3 regions of the Blastococcus jejuensis genome follow, and region 3 is predicted to be linked to each of the others. Evidence: riboswitches for the same ligand, from Rfam matches in the RefSeq annotation. Region 3 holds a riboswitch; each other region holds the start of a gene.

Region 1 (5,933 bases), on a different contig from region 3:
TCCGGGTACGTGCAGCGCAGCCTCGGCGCCCTGCCCAAGCAGGGCTCGCGCAAGCCCTGGAAGCTGCACCAGAACTACCTGCGCGACGTCGCCCTCATGCGCCGTGGCCCGCTCGACGACGAGGGCATGACCTTCCAGCGCGCGGCGGCGCCGGCCCGGCGGGCCGCCTGATGGGCCCCTACCGCTTCGGGGGCGGCACGGCCGTGGTCACCGGCGCGGCCAGCGGCATCGGCGAGGCGCTGGCCGAGCAGCTGGCGACGCGCGGCAGCGACCTGGTGCTGCTCGACCGGGACGCCGAGCGGCTGGCCGCCGTTGCCGGCCGGATCCGGGCGGCGCACCCGTCGCTCGCCGTCGCCACCACCGTCGTCGACCTGGCCGACGACGACGCCACGGTCCGGGTGGCGGCCGACCTCGCTGCGGCGCACCCCGACGTGACCCTGCTGGTCAACAACGCGGGCGTGGCGCTCGGCGGCCGGTTCGACCAGGTGACCGCCGACGAGTTCGACTGGCTGATGTCGATCAACTTCCGCGCCGTCGTCACGCTGACCCGCGCGTTCCTGCCGGCGCTGAAGGCCCGTCCCGGGTCGCACCTGGTGAACGTGTCGAGCATCTTCGGGATCTTCGCCCCGCCCGGGCAGGCGGCGTACGCGGCGAGCAAGTTCGCCGTCCGGGGATTCAGCGAGGCGCTGCGGCACGAGCTCGCCGAGAACGGCGTCGGCGTCACCGTCGTCCACCCCGGCGGCATCAAGACGCGGATCGCCGAGACCGTCCGCGTCGGCTCGGGGGTGTCGGCCGAGGAGTACGAGCAGGGGCGCGCGCAGTTCGCCAAGCTGCTGACGATGCCCCCGGAGAAGGCGGCGGCCCAGATCGTGGCGGCGATCGAGCGGCGCCGCCCGCGGCTGCTGATCGGATGGAGCGCCAAGGTCCCCGACGTGCTGGTCCGGCTGCTGCCCGGCTCCTACTGGCGGCTGATCGCGCGACGTGCCGGCCGGCAGGTCGGCCCTCCCGCGCGAGACTGAGCAGGTGTCGAGCCACGTTCCCGCCGACTTCGTCCGCCGGTACACCCGGCTCGAGCGGTCCGCTCTCGTGCCGGAGGTCCGGCTGCACGTCGCCGCCGACGTCGTCGCGCTGTGGGAGGCGATGGAGAGCGAGCAGGTGGGGCCGGCCGAGGAACCCCCCTTCTGGGCCGCCGCCTGGCCCGGCGGCCAGGCGCTGGCCCGCTACGTCCTCGACCACCCCGAGGTGGTGGCCGGGCGCAGCGTGCTCGACCTCGGGGCGGGCAGCGGCCTCGTCGCCGTGGCCGCGGCGCTGGCCGGCGCCCGCGCGGTGCTCGCCAGCGATCCCGACCCCTACAGCGCCACCGCGGTCGCGGTGAACGCAGAGGCCAACGGGGTCGCCCCGATCGCCGTCGTGGGCGACGTCCTCGACGCGGAACCGCCGGACGTGGACGTCATCCTGGCCGGTGACGTCTGCTACGACCGGGCGATGACCGAGCGCGTGCTGCCGTTCCTGGGGCGCGCCTGGCTCGGCGGGGCCGTGGTCCTCCTCGGGGACCCGGGGCGGCCCTACGTCCCGCGCGAGGGGCTGGTCGCCGCGGCCACGTACGACGTCCCCGACACCGAAGGCCCGCTCGTGCGCCGGACGACGGTGTGGCGGCTGCCCTGACGCACCGACGCGATCCTCGTCACGCCGGGAATTCGACGTTTCGATTGTCACGGTGCGGTAACGGCGGTTACGTTGGGGCGGTCCGGCCGGTCGTCGTGTCCCCACCCGGGGAGATCCGCGCTGGACGCCGCTGAGTCGCCGACCCTCCGGGGAAGGCGAGCCGGGGACCCACCGCAGTACTGGGGTGAATCCAGCCCGCGAGCGTCAGCTCGGGGCCGGTAGGGCTGCTTCCCGCCCGAACCCGTCAGCTAACTCGGTAGGCGGCTACACGGAAGAACGCGTCGCAGGGGCACTGCCTGCCTGGCATGCCGTCCTGTCGCGCCCTGACGCCCTCGGAGTCGTCCCACCCCATGAACCTCCGCACCATGATCCGTCCGCATGCCCGCAGTGAGCGCGGTACCGGAGCGCACCGTCGCCCGCCGAACACCGCCCGTCGTCCCGCGCTCTACCTCAGCGTCGCCGCCGCCGGCGCGCTGATGGTCAACGTGCTCGCCTCCGGCGAGCCCGCCGCCCAGGCCGACGGCGCGCAGCTGGAGTCGGTCAGCATCGCCGAGCAGCTCGGCATCCAGGGCGGGGGCGGCACCGACGCCGGCTCGGCCGTCATCGGCGAGGACGCCGCCCACTCGCTCGGGCAGCTCGCGGCCAGCCGGGCCGAGCGCAGTGCCGAGCAGACCGCGGCCGCGCAGGCCCAGGCCGCCGCCGACCTGGCCGAGCAGCAGCGGCTCGCGGCCGAGCAGGCCGCCGCCGAGGAGGCCGCGCGCGTGGCCGCCGAGGAAGCCGCCCGGGCCGCGGCCGAGGAGGCCGCGGCGGCGGAGGCCGCGCCGGCCGCGACCGCTCCGGCCGGCTCCTTCCAGGACTACGCGCTCGCGCAGCTCGGTGGCGACGCCAACCAGTTCTCCTGCCTGGAGAGCCTGTGGGGCAAGGAGAGCGGCTGGAACCCGAACGCGCAGAACCCGACGAGCACCGCGTACGGGATCCCGCAGTTCCTCGACTCCACCTGGGCCGGCACGGGGATCGCCAAAACCTCCGACGGCTACCGGCAGATCGACGCCGGGCTGATCTACATCGAGCAGCGGTACGGCTCGCCCTGCAGTGCCTGGGGGCACTCGCAGGCCAACAACTGGTACTGAGCCGCCCCCCAGAACCACGCACGACGACGCCCCCGGTCCGCGGACCGGGGGGGTCGTCGCGTCTGCGAGCGGGGTCGTCGCGTCTGCGAGCGGGGTCGTCGCGTCTGCGAGCGGAGTCACAGCGGATTGACGAGTTGACGGGTTCATCAAGCCATTAGAGTCGGAGTGTGCCCTTCACCCCCGGCCGGCCCATCGCGGAGGCCAAGGCCGATCTGTTCAAGGCGCTCGCCCATCCGGCCCGGGTCCGCGTGCTCGAGCTGCTGGCCGAGCGCGAGCACACGGTCGGCGAGCTGGCCGAGGCGACCGGCCTCGAGCTCTCGCACCTCTCCCAGCAGGTCTCGGTGCTCCGCCGCGCCGGGATCGTCGACAGCCGCCGGGTGCGCAGCAACGTGATCTGCGCGCTGCGCGACCAGCAGACCGCCGAGCTGCTCGGGGTCGCCCGCCGCCTGCTGAGCCGGAACCTGCGCGACGGCCAGGCGCTGCTCGCCGCCCTCGACGACGCCGACGACGCCGTCGCGTCGGCCGGATCGGCCCGAGCGTGAGCGCGGCCGCGGTTCCGGTGACCGTCCCGCCGGTCGCCGCCGGTTCCCTCCGCCGGCTGCTGCCGCGCCGGGCCGACTACACCGGCCTGCGCCGCTCGTGGCCGCGTGACCTGGCCGCGGGGGTCACAGTCGCCATCGTCGCCCTGCCCCTCGCGCTCGCCTTCGGCGTCGCCACCGGTGTCGGGGCGGCGGTCGGGCTGGTGACCGCCGTGATCGCCGGCGCGGTCGCGGCAGTGTTCGGCGGCTCCTCGCTGCAGGTGTCGGGGCCGACCGGCGCCATGACCGTCGTGCTCGTCCCGCTGGTGGCCGAGCGCGGGCCGGCCGTCGTCTACCCGGTCGCCGTCCTGGCCGGGGGAATCGTGATCGCGGCGGCGCTGCTGCGGGCGGGGCGGCTGCTCGGCTACGTCCCGTGGCCGCTGATCGAGGGCTTCACGGTCGGCATCGCCGTCGTCATCGCCGCCCAGCAGGTACCCGCTGCGCTGGGCGTGGACCGGCCGGAGGTCGAGAACGCCGCCGCCGGGGCTGCCCTCGCCCTCGGCCGGTTCGTGACGGCCCCGCACTGGATCGTCGTCGGGCTGCTCCTGCTCGCCGTCGTCCTGACCGCCGGGCTGCCGCGGCTGCACCGGTCGCTGCCCGGCAGCCTCGTGGCCGTCGCGGTCGTGACCGTCGTCGCCGGGGTCACCGGCGCCGACGTCGCGACGATCGGGTCGTTGCCCTCCGGGCTCCCGGTCCCGGCCCTGCCCGACCTCGGCGGGCTCGGCGGGCTGATCGGGCCGGCCCTCGCGGTCGCCTTCCTGGCCGCGCTGGAGAGCCTGCTGTCGGCCAGGGTGGCCGACGGGATGACCGACGCCCCGCGCAGCGACGCCGACCGGGAGCTGCTCGGGCAGGGGCTGGCGAACCTGGCGTCGGGGATCTGCGGGGGGATGCCCGCCACCGGGGCCATCGCGCGCACGGCCGTCAACGCCCGCGCCGGGGCCCGCACCCGCGTCGCCGCCCTGACGCACGCGGTGCTGCTGGCCGGTGTCGTCTACGGCGCCGCGGGCCTGGTGGGCCACATCCCGCTGGTGGCCCTGGCCGGTGTCCTGCTCGTCACCGCCTGGCGCATGGTCGAGCGGCACACCGTGCGCGCCGTGCTCACCTCCACGCGCGGCGACGCCCTGGTCTTCGCCCTCACCGCGGTCGCCACCGTCGCCCTCGACCTGGTCATCGCCGTCGCGGTCGGCATGGCGCTGGCCGTCGTCGTCGCCGTGGCACGGATGGCGGCGACCACCCGGACGGTGCCGGTGGAGGTCAGCAGTCCGGAGGTCGACGGCGACGTCGAGCACGACCTGCTGACCCGGCACGTGCTGGCCTACCGGATCGACGGCCCGCTGTTCTTCGCGACGGTGTCCCGGTTCCTCGCCGAGGTCACCGCGACCGCCGACGTCCGGGTCGTCATCCTGCGGCTGAGCGCCGTCGCCCTGCTCGACGCCAGCGGCGCGCGGGCGCTGGGCGAGGTGGTGGAGGACCTGGCCGAGCGCGGCATCACGGTGCTGGTGAAGGGCGCCAGCCCCGAGCACCTGCGGCTGCTGGACGCCGTCGGCACACTGCAGCCGCTGGTCGACCGCGGGCACGTGTTCGCCGACCTGCCGGCCGCCGTCGCCCACGCACTGCACCACGTGTCGACGACCGCGGTCCGCTGAAGCCGCTTTCTGTACCGAAAGCTGAGCGCGCCCGCTGAGCTTTCGGTACAGAAAGCTCACAGGAGGCCGGCGCGGGCCTTGGCGAGCAGCGCCGTCCGGACGGCGTCGTCGACCACCGCCGCGAACTCCGGGTCGGCGTTGGCCCGCGCGAGGACCGCCTCGACCATCGGCTCCAGGTCCGACGGCTGCAGGCTGAGGACGAGCGTGCCCCCGGCCGCGAGGAAGCGGACCGCGCGGTCGCCCACGGCCACGTTCGACACGGCCTCGGCGTTGCCCAGGTCGTCGGAGATGACGACGCCGTCGAACCCGAGCTGCTCCCGCAGCACGTCGGTGAGCACGACGGGGGAGAACATGGCCTGCGTCGACGGGTCGATGCGGTCGTAGATCGCCGACGACGCCATCACGAAGGGCGCGGCGGGGGAGTCGGCGAGGGTGGTGAAGACCGCCAGCTGCGGGTCGTCGGCCGTCGTCACCCCGTCGTGGACGACGGCGGTGTCGTCGGTGTTGCCGGTGACCCGGCCCAGCCCCGGGAAGTGCTTGAGCGTGGCCGTCACGCCGGCGTCGGCCAGGCCCGCCACGATCGTCCCGGCGGCCGCGACCACCTCCTCGGGGGTGCTGCCGTACTGCCGGCCGTAGGCGCCGATCGGCGCGTTGCCCGCCTCCGTGCCGGCCGGGACGACGTCGGCGACGGGGGCCAGGTCGAGGTTGATCCCGGCCGCGTCCAGCGACGTCCCGAGATCCGCGGCGAGCGCGGTCAGCTCGCCGGCCGGCAGCCGGCCCTGCTCCTGCGCGGTCGGCAACCGCTCGAAGCCCTCACCCGAGAGCGTCTGCACGGCACCGCCCTCCTGGTCCACGGCCACCCACAACGCCGGGCCGGGTGCCGCCGACTGCCAGCCCTCGGTGACGGCGCGGAG
Region 2 (5,933 bases), on a different contig from region 3:
CGCGGGTGGCGCGGCGCTCGAACCAGACGGTGGCCAGGGGCGGGATCGAGGCGAGCAGGGCGAGCAGGGTGGTGCCCCGCGACCAGCGGAGGGCCCGGCTCGCGACCAGGGCGAGGAGGACGTAGGCGACGAAGACCGCGCCGTGGATCGGGCCGAACACCTGCACGCCGATCTCGGTGGTCTGCGGGACGTACTTGACGAACATGCCGGCGAGCAGGCCGATCCAGGAGATCGCCTCGGCGATCGCGACGGCACGGAACGCGGTGGCTGCGGTACGGGGGTTCACAGCCCCGATCCTCCCCGGCCGGTCAGCGCAGGTAGGCCCGGCCGCGGGGTGATATTTCATACCCGACCGCCAGGCTGCGGGTCAGTCCCAGCTCCTTGAGCTTGCGGACGTCGCGCTTGAACGAGAGCGTCTCGCGCCCGAGCGAGGCGGCGAGGTCGGGCGCGCGGACGCCCGGCCTGTCGGCGATCAGCGCGAGCACCTGCCGCGTCCACGCCCGCCCCGGGCCGCGGCGTCCCACCGGTCCAGCCGGGCGTCGACGGCGCGGCGCTCGTCGGCCGACAGCGTGGCCTGCTCGCGCAATTCCACCCGCGGATCGGGGCCGGCAGGCCCCACCCGCAGGCGGTACACGTGCGCGCCGGGCCGCCGGTCGAGCAGCCGGTGGAGCTCGGCCAGCGAGCGGACGCCGCTCTGCACGGCGTCGTCCTCGGTCAGGCTGTCGGGGTCCACCTCGTCGACCGAGTCGATACGGACGACGCCTGCCGCCGTCCGCTGGGTGCCGCCCGGGCGCATGCGCGGGCGGTCCCAGCGGCGGAAGGCGAGGGTCACCGAGCCGTCCGCGATCCCCGCGGCGGTGGCCGGGTCGATCAGCACGACCGCATCCTGGCAGGGTCGGGCCCGTGCGGGGACTGGCCAGGCGGGAGTTCTGCCTCGTGCTGCTCCGGCGGATGGCCGACGTCCGCCCGGATCTCGTCGCCGAGGCGCTCCCGCGGCTGGGCGCCAGCCGCCGGGAGGCGCACGCCGCGCACACCCGCTGGCAGGCGCTGCAGCACTCGCCCCGGGCCCCGCGCGGCCTGGCGCTGCGCACGGCGGTGCTCGGCCCGCCCGACGAGCTCGAGGACCGCCGGTTCGGCGACCTCGACGTCCAGGTGCGCCGCTGGCCGGTGCCGCTGTGGCCGCACCTCTACTGGGAGGTGCTGACCGGCCCGGGCGGCTCGGTGCTCAACGAGCACCTGGTGCGGGCGCCGGGCTCCCCCGTCCCGCCGGCCACCGCCGACGCCCTGCTCGTGTGGGAGCACACCCTGGACGACGTCGTCGGCCTGCCCGGGGCCCGCAGCGTCGACCCGGGCGTCGTCACCCGGTGGGAGGTGGAGCTGCCCGGCGGGCGCCGGGCGGCGTTCGTCTGGGGGCTGTTGCAGCGGGTGGGGTGATCAGCCGGCGATCCGGCGAGCGCCGGCGTAGCCACCCATCGCGTCGATGCTGGCGACCTTGACGACGTCGCCGGAGGTCGGCGCGTGCACCATCTGCCCGTTGCCGATGTAGATGCCCACGTGGCTGACCGGGCTGTAGAAGAAGACCAGGTCACCGGGCTGGAGCTCGGCCCGGGAGACCGACTGGCCCATGCCGGCCTGCATGCGACTGGAGTGCGGCAGCCGCACGCCGGCGGCGGCGTAGGCGAACGCCGTCAGCCCTGAGCAGTCGAAGGAGCGCGGCCCGGACGCGGCCCAGACGTAGGGCTTGCCGCGCTGGGCCATGGCCGTGTCGACGGCGACCTGCGCCGCCTGGCTGCCGGCGACGATCGGGCCGGTGGCGGCGACGAGCTCGCTGCGGTCGTCGCGGCTGGCGCGGTCGTCCCCGTGGTGGGCGGCGACGGCGGCCTGCTGCTCGGCCAGGCTGAGCCGGTCGTAGAGCGCCTGGTAGTCGGCGATCTGCGCCTCGAGATCGGCCTGCTGGGCGGCGACGGCGTCGTAGGTCGCCTGCGCCTGCGCCGCGGCCTCCTGGGCGGTGGCCTGGGCCTGGGCCGCGGCGATGCTGGCGGTGGCGGCCACGCCGAGGACCTCGTTCTGGTGGCCGGCGACCATCTGCAGGGTGGCGACGCGGTCGACGAACTCGTCGGCCGACTCGCTGGTCATCAGCGCGCGGAAGGAGCTCATCGACTCGCCGGTGTAGGCGGTGCGGGCGATGCCGCGGACGGCCTGCTGGGCCGCCAGCAGCGCGGCCTGCGCCTGGTTGGACGCGGCGACGGCGGCCTCGGCGGCGGCGTGCTGGGCGACGAGCGTCTCGCGGGCCTCGTTGAACTGCTCGGTGACGACCTCGAGTTCGTGGCCGCGGGCCGCGACGAGCTCGGCGGCCTCGGCGGACGTGCCCGGATCGCCGGGGGCGGCCTGGGCGGGAACCCCCGCGACCAGGATGCCGACGGCCGCGACGAGAGCGAAGCCGGAGCGCAGGGCGAACCGGCGGCGGGTGGCCGCGCGCGGTGCGGCGGGGGTTGCAGTCGCCATGGTGCGGCGGCTCTCCGTTCTCGTCCACGAGCCGCCTACCGGGTTAGCTGACGGGTTCGGGCGGGAGTTCGCCCGGCGTCGCGGATGCGGCGCTGCACCCCAGTGCTTCGGTGGGTCCCCGGCCCGTCGCCTGCGAGTGCGGGCGACCGGCTCGACGGCGCCCATCCGGGTGTCACTCAGACAGTGACTGAAAGCCCCGATGGACACACGCACCGTAAGGTGCGTGACCACGCCGTGACAATGACAAAGATGTTATTTGTGGCCTTCTGCACCAACTTTCCCGAACCCTTGCGCGAACCGGTCCGTCACGGTCTCGTGACGACGGCGGTGACGCTGCGGAATCCCCGCCGGTGACGGGCCGGTGGCAGTGCCCCGGACGGGCCGGATACCGTCCGCCGGTGGAGCACAGCAGATACGACGTCGTCGTGGTCGGCGGCGGGCACAACGGCCTGGTCGCCGCCGCCTACCTCGCCCGGGCCGGCCGGTCGGTCCTCGTCCTCGAGCGGCAGGCGGCCCTCGGTGGGGCCGCGGTCAGCCGTCAGGTGTTCGAGGGCGTCGACGTCCGGCTGTCGGCGTACTCCTACCTGGTCAGCCTGCTCCCGGATCGCATCGTCGGCGATCTCGACCTCGACATCCGGCTGGCCGACCGCACGGTCGCGTCCTACACGGCGCTGACCCGTGACGGCCGCCCCGGCGGGCTGCTCGTCGAGCGGGAGGAGGGCCCGGCCACGGCCACCTCGTTCGCCGCCCTCACCGGCTCCGACGCCGAGTTCGCGGGCTGGCAGCGCTTCTACGGCCGGCTGGCCGGCCTCGCCGAGGACCTCGCCCCCACCCTGGTCGAGCCCCTGCTCGCACCGGCCGAGCTCGAGGCGCGGCTGCGCGACCCGGAGCTGTGGCACGACCTGCGGGAGCGGCCGCTGGCCGACGTGGTCGGCGACCACCTCAGCGACGACGTCGTGCGCGGCGTGGCGCTGACCGACGGGCTCATCGGCACGTTCGCCGACGTGCACGCCGCCGACGGCCTGGCCGGCCGCTGCTTCCTGTACCACCTCGTGGGCAACGGGACCGGGCAGTGGCGGGTGCCGGTGGGCGGCATGGGTGCCGTCAGCGGGGCCATGGCGGCGGCCGCGCGGCGGCACGGCGCCGAGCTGGTCACCCGGGCCACGGTGACCGCGCTCGATCCGCGCGCCGACGGCGTCACGGTCAGCTGGACCGACGACGACGGGAGGCAGCGCTCGGTGGACGCGGGACACGTGGTCTGCGGCGCCGCCCCGACCGTGCTGGCCGAGCTGACCGGGGCCGATCCCGGGCCGCGGCCGTCGGGCTCGCAGCTGAAGGTCAACATGGTGCTGGCCCGGCTGCCCCGGTTGCGGTCGGGCACCGACCCGGCGACCGCCTTCGCCGGCACGTTCCACGTCGACGAGGCCGCGAGCCAGATCGACGCCGCCTACGCCCAGGCCGCCGCCGGCCGGCTGCCCGACGTCATCCCGTTCGAGGTGTACTGCCACTCGCTGAGCGACGCGTCCATCCTCGGCCCGACCGAGCGGGCCACCGGGCACCACACGCTCACCCTGTTCGGCCTGCACACCCCCGCCGAGCTCTACCGCGACGACCCGGACGGCACGCGCGACGAGGCGGTCCGCCGGGTGGTGGCGCAGCTCGACGCGCACCTGGAGGAGCCGCTGCTCGACTGTCTGGCCCGCGACGCGCACGGGCGCCCCTGCCTGCAGGCCGCCTCACCCGTCGACGTCGAGGCGTCGTTGGGCATGCCGGGCGGGCACATCTTCCACGGCGACCTGGCCTGGCCGGTCGCCGCCACCGACGACGAGGTCGGCGGCTGGGGCGTGGCCACCGGGCACCCGCGGATCGTCGCGGCGTCCTCGGGTGGCACGGTGCGCGGCGGTGCGGTCAGCGGACTCGGCGGCTACGCGGCGGCCCGCCACCTCCTGGACCCGCGCTGACACCGGGGCCAGGCCTCCGAGCCGGCCTGGCCGACCTCGCCTCGGACATCCGGCGGCGTCTGCACGGCCGCGACCTCGCGCTCATCGCGGCCGGCCTGACCTTCTACGCGGGCATCGCCGTCGTCCCGCTGCTGGTGCTGGCGTTCGCGCTCACCGGGCTGCTCACGTCCACCGGCACCGTGCGCGAGCTCGGCGGCCGGCTGGGCGACCTGCTGCCGGCCGAGCTCGGTGCGCCGGACGCCCTCGCCCGGCTGGTCGACGCGGGCGCGCGGCTCGACCTGCTCGGTGGGGTCCTGGCCCTGCTGCCGATGTCGCTCTACGGCGAGGGGCTGCGCCGCGCGCTCCTGCGGTTCAGCGGGCGGGAGGAGGCGATGACCGCCTGGCGCGGCCGTCTCGCCGCGCTGCCGCTGCTGCTGCTCGCCCCGGTGCTGCTCTACCCGCTGCTGCTCGCCGCCGGGGTGATGGCCGACCTCGCCGACACCGGCGGGGCCGGGGCGGCACTCGGCCGCATCGCGGTCGGCTTCTACTCGGTGCTCGTCGCGTTGACCCTGCCGCTGGCCTGGGGGTTCCGGGTCGTGGGCGGGGGACGGGTGCGAGGCATCGCGCTGATCGGCGGCGCGCTGTTCACGGCGGCCTGCGTCTCAGGGTTCCTGCAGGGGTTCGTGCTGTTCCTGTCCCTGCCGCTGGACCTGGGCGCCCCGTTCGGCGGGCTGACGGTCGTCGGCGGTGTCGTCGCCCTGGGACTGTGGCTGTTCGCCCTGCACCTGGTGGTGCTCATCGGCTGGCTGGCCACGCAGGCCCTCGACGCCAGGCTGGCACGGCGGGCGCGGGACGACGCGGGTCGGGCCGGCCGCTCAGCCCCGGGGTAGCCCGGGGATCGGCGGCCACCCCGGCGGGAGCGGGATGGCCGGCAGCTCCGGATCGGGGTCGGGATCGGGATCCGGAGGCGGATCGGGGACCGGGTCCGGCGCGGGCGGCGGATCCGTCGCCGGGGGTGGGACGGGCGCCGGCTCGGGGACCGGCGGCGGCGGGACGTACCGGGAGCCGTTGCTCACCAGGATCGTGACCAGCTGGCCGGGGACGCCGCGGCCGCCCCGGGGCGGGCTGAGTTCGGTGAGCAGACCGGCCTCGAGGTCGCTGTCGACCTCGACGGTCGTGTGCGTGAAACCCCAGGCGATCAGCGCGCTGCGGCAGTCCTCGAGCGTGTTGCACCACGGCACCGGCCGGGTGTTGCCCGCCTCGACGACGGGGTCGGCGGGCGGGAACTCGCTGCTGCCGCGGGCGGTGAGGATCGGGGCCATCGCGTCGTGCCAGATGGTCGCGCCCTTGCCGCCACCGAAGCCGCCGACGTTCTCGTTCCGCTTCGGGTTGAACACCATGACGCTCGCGGCGATCTCGGGGGTGTACCCGACGAAGGCGACCGAGTAGTTGTTCTGGGTCGTGCCGGTCTTGCCCGCGATCTGGTGC
Region 3 (5,933 bases):
CGCGGGCAGTCAGACTCCTGGCCGACCGCGATCGAGTTCGCGCTGCCCATGGCGGCACGGGTGGAGCCGAGGCCGATCACCGGCGAGTGACTGACCGCGTCGATGGTGCGCGCGGTGGTGAACGTACGGATGTCGTTGCTGTGCCCGTTGTCCAGACGCTCCTGCACCAGGCCGGTCAACGGTGTGCCCAGCACCAGGGCGCCGGCGGCCAGGACGCCGACCACCAGCCCGCCGACGGCGGCCACGTTGCCTCGCGCGGCCATCCGGACGACGGCGATCACCGCGGCGATGGCCAGTCCCAGCCACAGGCCGCGGTTCAGGGAGTAGACGATGGGGAAGGCGGAGGCGGCGAGGATCGCGGTGCCCGCCAACTTCCGGGCCACGCTGCCGCGGAGATAACCGACGACGAACCAGCCCACGAGCAGCGCGATGGCGTAGCCCCACATGTTCGTGAAGCCGAACGGTGCCGAGGGGCGAGGAGTCGTGAACCCGAGCACGTCCTGCACCTGGGACGCCGCCGGGTGGACCAGGCTCTGGACGAAGACGTCGCGCGCCACCCGCTCGGGCAGGAGCATCTCGACCGGTGAGGTGAACTCGAAGCGCGGAGCAAGGAGACCCAGCAGGCCACCGGCCACCACGGTCACGAAGAAGGCGCCCAGTTGCCGGACCAGCCGCCGGCGGGGGAACTCCTCCTCGGTCAGGTTGACCGCGTACAGCAGCACGACCGTCGCGGACAGGTACCCGGCCAGGTTGAACGCTACGGAGACAAGGCGCCCCGTCACCGGGGCGGGCAGCGTCCCGGGCGGGTCGTACCCCAGCATGACCGTGCTGGCGACCACCCAGAGCAGGAACAGGACCCACAGGCCGAAGCCCGGGGGCACGAGAACCGACTGTCGACGCAGCAGGTGCGTCACCATCGGTACGGCCAGCAGGAAGGGCATCAGCGCGCTCAGCCCGAGCACCCACCACAGCGGGAAGAACACCAGCAGCGCGGTCAGCGGCCATCCCGGCCGCGCGAACGAGCTGGCGGCCCGTCGAGGTGCGGAGAGGTCGGTGCCGAGTGGGGGCCCGGCCATGGTGACCGTGCCCGTCGGGCTCATCGCGGTGCGTGGTTCCGCGGGCTGGGCGGGACCACGCCGGACGAGTCGCTCGTCGCGCCGGTGGACGCGGGGGGATCGACGACCTCGCTCGGTGAACGGTCCGCATCCAGGGTCTGGAGCGGCACTCCCGGCACCGGCTCGTCGTCATCCTCGGGTCGGCGGGTTCGGTCCGGCTCGTCCCTGACGTCCCGCCCGTAGCGGCCGAGCACCGCCCCGAGCACCGGGGTGCCCATGGACTCCAGTTGCGCGCAGGCATCCAGCACCTCGCGGGCCGTCGTGGACCCGGCCTCGACGAACAGCACCGCGAGCTCGGCCACGTTCGCCAGCGTCTGCGCGTCGGGACTGTCGGTCGTCGGCGGCGCCTCGATCACCACGTACGTCGCCGACTCCAGGAGCCGGTCGACCAGCTTGCGGGGACTGCGCGTCTGGAGCAGCGCGTCGGCCCGGTCGGGGTCGCGTCCGGGCGCCAGCACACGAAGACCCGGTACGCCGTCGAGTCGGCGTACGGCCGCATCGACCTGCTGCTCACCTGCGAGCACCTCGGCGAGGCCCACCGACGGCGGCTCGTCGAAGAGAGAGGCCGCGGTGTCGCCGAAGACGTCGGCACACACCAGAACCACGTCCTCCCCGGAGCGGGCCAGGGAAGCGGCGAGGTTGGTGGCCGTCGGGCCGCCACCGCGCCGGACTCCCGCTACCAGCACGACGCGACGGCTGCTCTCCTCGAGGCTGCTCGAGACCAGGTTGCGGAGCCGGGCATAGCCGCGGCCGTCAGCGCTCAGCGGTGGCGGGACGGTCACCCGGTTGCCGTGCAGCCGGCCCGACAGAACTGCGGTGACGGGTACGCGTGTGCGGCGAAACAGGTCATCGGAGGTGCGGATGACGTCGTCGGCGCGGTACCGGAGAGCCGCCACGCCAAGGCCCAGAAGCAGGCCCATCAGTACACCGGCAGCGATCGCTACCAGCGCATTGGGGCTGCTCGGGCTCGAGGGCAGCGGCGGCTCGTTCACGATGACGCCCGGACGGACCGCCGTCGACTCGATCTCGTTCTGCTGGGCAGACAGGTTCGCCAGCTGGTTGTTCAGCGACGTCGCCTGGCTGTCCAGCCGGTTGCGCGTGGGGGAGTCCGCCGGCAGGGCCGCGCTCGCCTCGAGCACGTCCGACAACTGGGACCCGACCGCGTCGATGCGCGCCTGGAGGAGTTCCCGCTCAGCCTGCAGGGCGTCTTCCGCCGTCTCCTGGCGCTGGGAGAGATAGGCCTCGGCGAATGCCAGCGAACCCTGCTGCGCCTCCTCCGGAGTGCCGCCCGTGAACGCGATGTCGAGGATCTCGGTGTTGGGCGGCACACTCACCGCTACCTGCCCGGCCAGTGAGCGCGCCTCGTCCGGGACGCCGAGCCGCTCGGCGGCATCGGCCACGGTGCCGGTGGCGGTGACGAGCTGCGCCTCGGTGTCGAGGTTGATCGACGTCGTGCGACCGGATCCACCGGACACATCGTCGATGGCCGTGACGAGCACCGATGTCGTGGAGCGGTACTCGCGCGGCGTCAGCTGGAGATAGGCGATTGCCGCACCGACCCCGAGCATCAGGCAGAGGAGGACGGGCACCCACTGCCGGCGCACCAAGTCGACGTAATCGCCCAAGCGCATCGCGTTTCCCGCATCTCCGCTCGGCATCGCGTCGCGTTCCCCTCTGTCCTCGCTCCGCGTCCTCCAGGTCCGAGGCAACCGCGTGATCCTCGACGCGCCGCGCGGCGAGCCGTACGGATTGAATACCACTGGGACCGCTTTGTAAGGGGTTCGCGTCGTCCCGTCACACTCGGACGGGCGAGGATGCCAGGCGTGAGAACTGCTCGTCGTGGCCTCCCGGCGGATACCGGGAGGCCCACGACGAGCAGGGAATCAGGAGCGGAATGTAGACGTGTCCCGCGCCATGTCGCCGAAGGCGTCGTGCTCCGCGGATGTCTGCAGGAGCCAGTTGCAGGTGTCCCCGGCGCCGGAGGACCCGTTCTGGAAGTAGAACGCCGCCGAGATGACGTCGCGGTTGGCCACGACGTACCGGTGGGCGTCCCGCAGCCACTGCGCCCGCTGGGAGCCGGCGACCGAGCCGAACTCGCCGAGGGACGCCTTCTTCCCGTGTGCCCGAGCGAACTGGACCACCGGCTCGGTGAAGCTGGCGAAGCTCAACCACTTGCCGGAATGCCCGTCGCAGCTGCCCCAGTTGTAACCGTCAGCCGAGACGTTGTCGACATAGGCATCGCCTGGGTACCAGTGGATCGCGGCCCGCCGGTCCGACTCCCGCACGCGGAAGGAGTAGGCGGTCATCTGCCAGGTCCACTCGACGTTCGTGGCGCCGACGGAGTTGAAGATCGACACGACTTGCCGGTACGCGGCGACGAATTCCTGGGAGGTGCCGAACCCGCGGCTGCCGCCGGCCTCGGGTTCGTGGTGGTAGGCCACCATGACCGTGCGGTTGAGGGCCTTCACTCCGCGCGCGTACTGGGCGATCTGTTCGTACAGCGCCGAACCGGGGCGGGCAGCAGCCACCTGACTCCACTTGGCCGATGTCTTGACTGTGATCATGTCGGCGTTCGCGGGCACCCGGCGGTCGAACCGGGAGTACGAGTGGAGGGCGAGCGGTTCACCGGTGCTGCGAGAGAGTCCGGCGTGGTCGCCGGCGACGCCGATGTACGTAGTGGGCGCCGCCGAGGCGGGGGTGGTCATGACGGACAGGGCGGCGGTGGTCGCGACGACCACCGAACCACACCTGAGCAGGGCGCGTCTGGCGAGTCGCGGACGTCGGCGGGCCGTCGTCGGGCTCCCCGGTCGCGGCGCGACCAGGGCAGAGTGCTCTCCGGGCATCGAGCGGTGCTCCTTCTTCCAGGACCGCTGACCGGGTTAGCTGACGGGTTCGGGCGGGAAGGAGGCCCTACGGCGGCGTCGCCGATTCACCCCGGGGTCGGTTGGGTCCCCGGCTCCTCATGCACTCGCGGCGCACGCAGGATTGAGCGGTGGCCGATCGAGCCCCGGGTGGTCTCCCCGGGTGCGTACTCGTCTGGGCCGGGGTGAACCCTAGCCGTTGGTCACGGGAGTGTCTCGGCGAGCCTCGCCTGTCACAGCCGGCGCAACCGGGTGTGAGGGCGCGGCCACGGTGCGCGGCGCCAGTGAGCCCCGGGTGACGAACCTGGCTCGAGCCGGCAGCCCGTGCCGAGTTCTCGCCAGCGCCCACAGGACGGGCCCCACGACGACGATGACGGCGAGGACGATAAGCATGGCGGTGTTCCCGACCCCGAGCAGTTTCAGGCCTGAGGCCAGCAGCACCAGCGCGAGTGCCCGGCGGACGAGGCCACCCGGCGCGCGTGACGAGAGGCGTGCGCCCAAGTAGACGCCGGGAAGCGAGCCGATCAGCAGGGCGGCGGTCAGATCGAGCCTGAAATCGCCGAACAGCAGGTGCCCTAGCGCCGCCGAAGTCACCAGTGGCACGGCCTGGACCAGGTCGGTGCCGACGAGGGAGGCGGCGCTGAGCGCGGGATAAAGGGCGAGCAGCGCGATGATGATCAGCGAGCCCGAACCTACCGACGTCATGCCGACGATCAGGCCGCCGACGATGCCGACGAGGACGGTGGCGACCGGCCGCAGGTGCAGCGGCCGGTTGATCTCCGCGGCTGGATCGCGCACGGGTCGGCCCGCCGCCCGGTCGGCGGCGCGGCGACCACGGGCGACCAGATTTTGGTAGGCCCGGATGATCAAGCCGGTGGCCGCGAGCAGCAGAGCCGCGCCCAGCGCCAGCTTGGTCCACTCCTGCACACCTGACGACGAGCCGAGCGACCGGGACACGAGCACCCCGGCGAAGGCGCTGGGCACCGAACCGAGGCAGAGCAGCCCGACCAATCGCAGGTCGACGGTGCCCCGACGCAGGTGCACCACGCCCCCCACGGGCTTCATCACGGCGGAGACGACGAGGTCACTGGACACGGCGGCCAGCGGCGGCACACCGAAGAACAGGACGAGGACCGGCGTCATGAGAGCGCCGCCGCCCATGCCGGTCATGCCGACGACGACGCCGATCAGCAGCCCGGCGAGGACGAGCGACAGCGACAGGTCCACAGGCTCCCCCACGACTCGGTTCGTTCGGCGCGCCGGCCCGCACGCCGTCCGGAACCCTAGGGTCACCCCGGTCCGGGGCGCGCCCCTTTCTGTCCTCCCTCATCCCTGAGAGTCGGTGCGGCCGCGTCGCAGATGGCCTGCGGCACGGTCCCCGGCCGGTACTCTGCGGGGCGCGCGGGTGGCCGCGGACGTGCGTGCGCGGAGCCGGGTCGAGGGCGGGGTTCATGGCCGGGATCAGGCTGTCGCGGCGCAGGATCGGGGCGGTGGTGGCAGTCGCCGCGGTCGCGACGACTGCCGGCTCCGCGCCGCCGCGCATCCCGTGGTCGGACCCGTCGGGGTACGCGCTCGACTGCCTGGCCGTGGGCGCTGCGGCCAACGCCCCGGGGCGCGCCGACGGTCCAGGGCTGGAGCTCTTCCGCCAGGCTGCTGAGGATCTCGGCCCGCTCACGGTCCGGCGCAGCTTCGACCCGCGGTTGCCGTCGTCCTTCGACAGTTCCTCGGCCGCCGTTGATGCCGACGTGGGCGTGCACTCGTTCGTCTCGTGGAAGCCGCCGCACGGCGACCACCGGGGCGCCGCCGCGGGGGAGTACGACGAAGCGATCCGGGCATGGGCCCGCGGCGTCCCTCGGACGGGTGTGTTCGCCACCGCGTTCCACGAGCCGGAGAACGACATGACGGGTCCTGAGTTCGTCGCGCTCCAACGGCACCTCTACCGGGTCGTCAAGGAGGC

The links. Region 3 has a riboswitch for cyclic di-AMP ahead of ABD644_RS13435 (glycoside hydrolase family 26 protein). Riboswitches for the same ligand answer to the same signal wherever they lie in the genome.
Region 1: linked by a shared signal. The riboswitch ahead of ABD644_RS06425 (aggregation-promoting factor C-terminal-like domain-containing protein) and the one ahead of ABD644_RS13435 (glycoside hydrolase family 26 protein) in region 3 are both predicted to bind cyclic di-AMP.
Region 2: linked by a shared signal. The riboswitch ahead of ABD644_RS03555 (C40 family peptidase) and the one ahead of ABD644_RS13435 (glycoside hydrolase family 26 protein) in region 3 are both predicted to bind cyclic di-AMP.

What each region holds. Positions count from the first base shown of each region.
Region 1 is NZ_BAAAVV010000002.1:568,716-574,648, forward strand. It holds gene ABD644_RS06410 (flavin-containing monooxygenase) at 1-171, shown strand, start outside; gene ABD644_RS06415 (SDR family NAD(P)-dependent oxidoreductase) at 171-1,019, shown strand; gene ABD644_RS06420 (class I SAM-dependent methyltransferase) at 1,024-1,665, shown strand; cyclic di-AMP (ydaO/yuaA leader) riboswitch at 1,792-1,944, shown strand; gene ABD644_RS06425 (aggregation-promoting factor C-terminal-like domain-containing protein) at 2,031-2,795, shown strand; gene ABD644_RS06430 (ArsR/SmtB family transcription factor) at 2,963-3,337, shown strand; gene ABD644_RS06435 (SulP family inorganic anion transporter) at 3,334-5,019, shown strand; gene ABD644_RS06440 (glycoside hydrolase family 3 N-terminal domain-containing protein) at 5,076-5,933, opposite strand, start outside.
Region 2 is NZ_BAAAVV010000001.1:728,917-734,849, forward strand. It holds gene ABD644_RS03535 (DUF3817 domain-containing protein) at 1-286, opposite strand, end outside; gene ABD644_RS03540 (hypothetical protein) at 309-485, opposite strand; gene ABD644_RS03545 (ASCH domain-containing protein) at 473-877, opposite strand; gene ABD644_RS03550 (hypothetical protein) at 904-1,434, shown strand; gene ABD644_RS03555 (C40 family peptidase) at 1,435-2,505, opposite strand; cyclic di-AMP (ydaO/yuaA leader) riboswitch at 2,523-2,660, opposite strand; gene ABD644_RS03560 (phytoene desaturase family protein) at 2,904-4,466, shown strand; gene ABD644_RS03565 (YhjD/YihY/BrkB family envelope integrity protein) at 4,580-5,335, shown strand; gene ABD644_RS03570 (transglycosylase domain-containing protein) at 5,321-5,933, opposite strand, start outside.
Region 3 is NZ_BAAAVV010000006.1:23,641-29,573, forward strand. It holds gene ABD644_RS13425 (O-antigen ligase family protein) at 1-1,076, opposite strand, end outside; gene ABD644_RS13430 (tyrosine-protein kinase domain-containing protein) at 1,097-2,773, opposite strand; gene ABD644_RS13435 (glycoside hydrolase family 26 protein) at 2,999-3,853, opposite strand; cyclic di-AMP (ydaO/yuaA leader) riboswitch at 3,969-4,117, opposite strand; gene ABD644_RS13440 (sulfite exporter TauE/SafE family protein) at 4,169-5,215, opposite strand; gene ABD644_RS13445 (hypothetical protein) at 5,467-5,933, shown strand, end outside.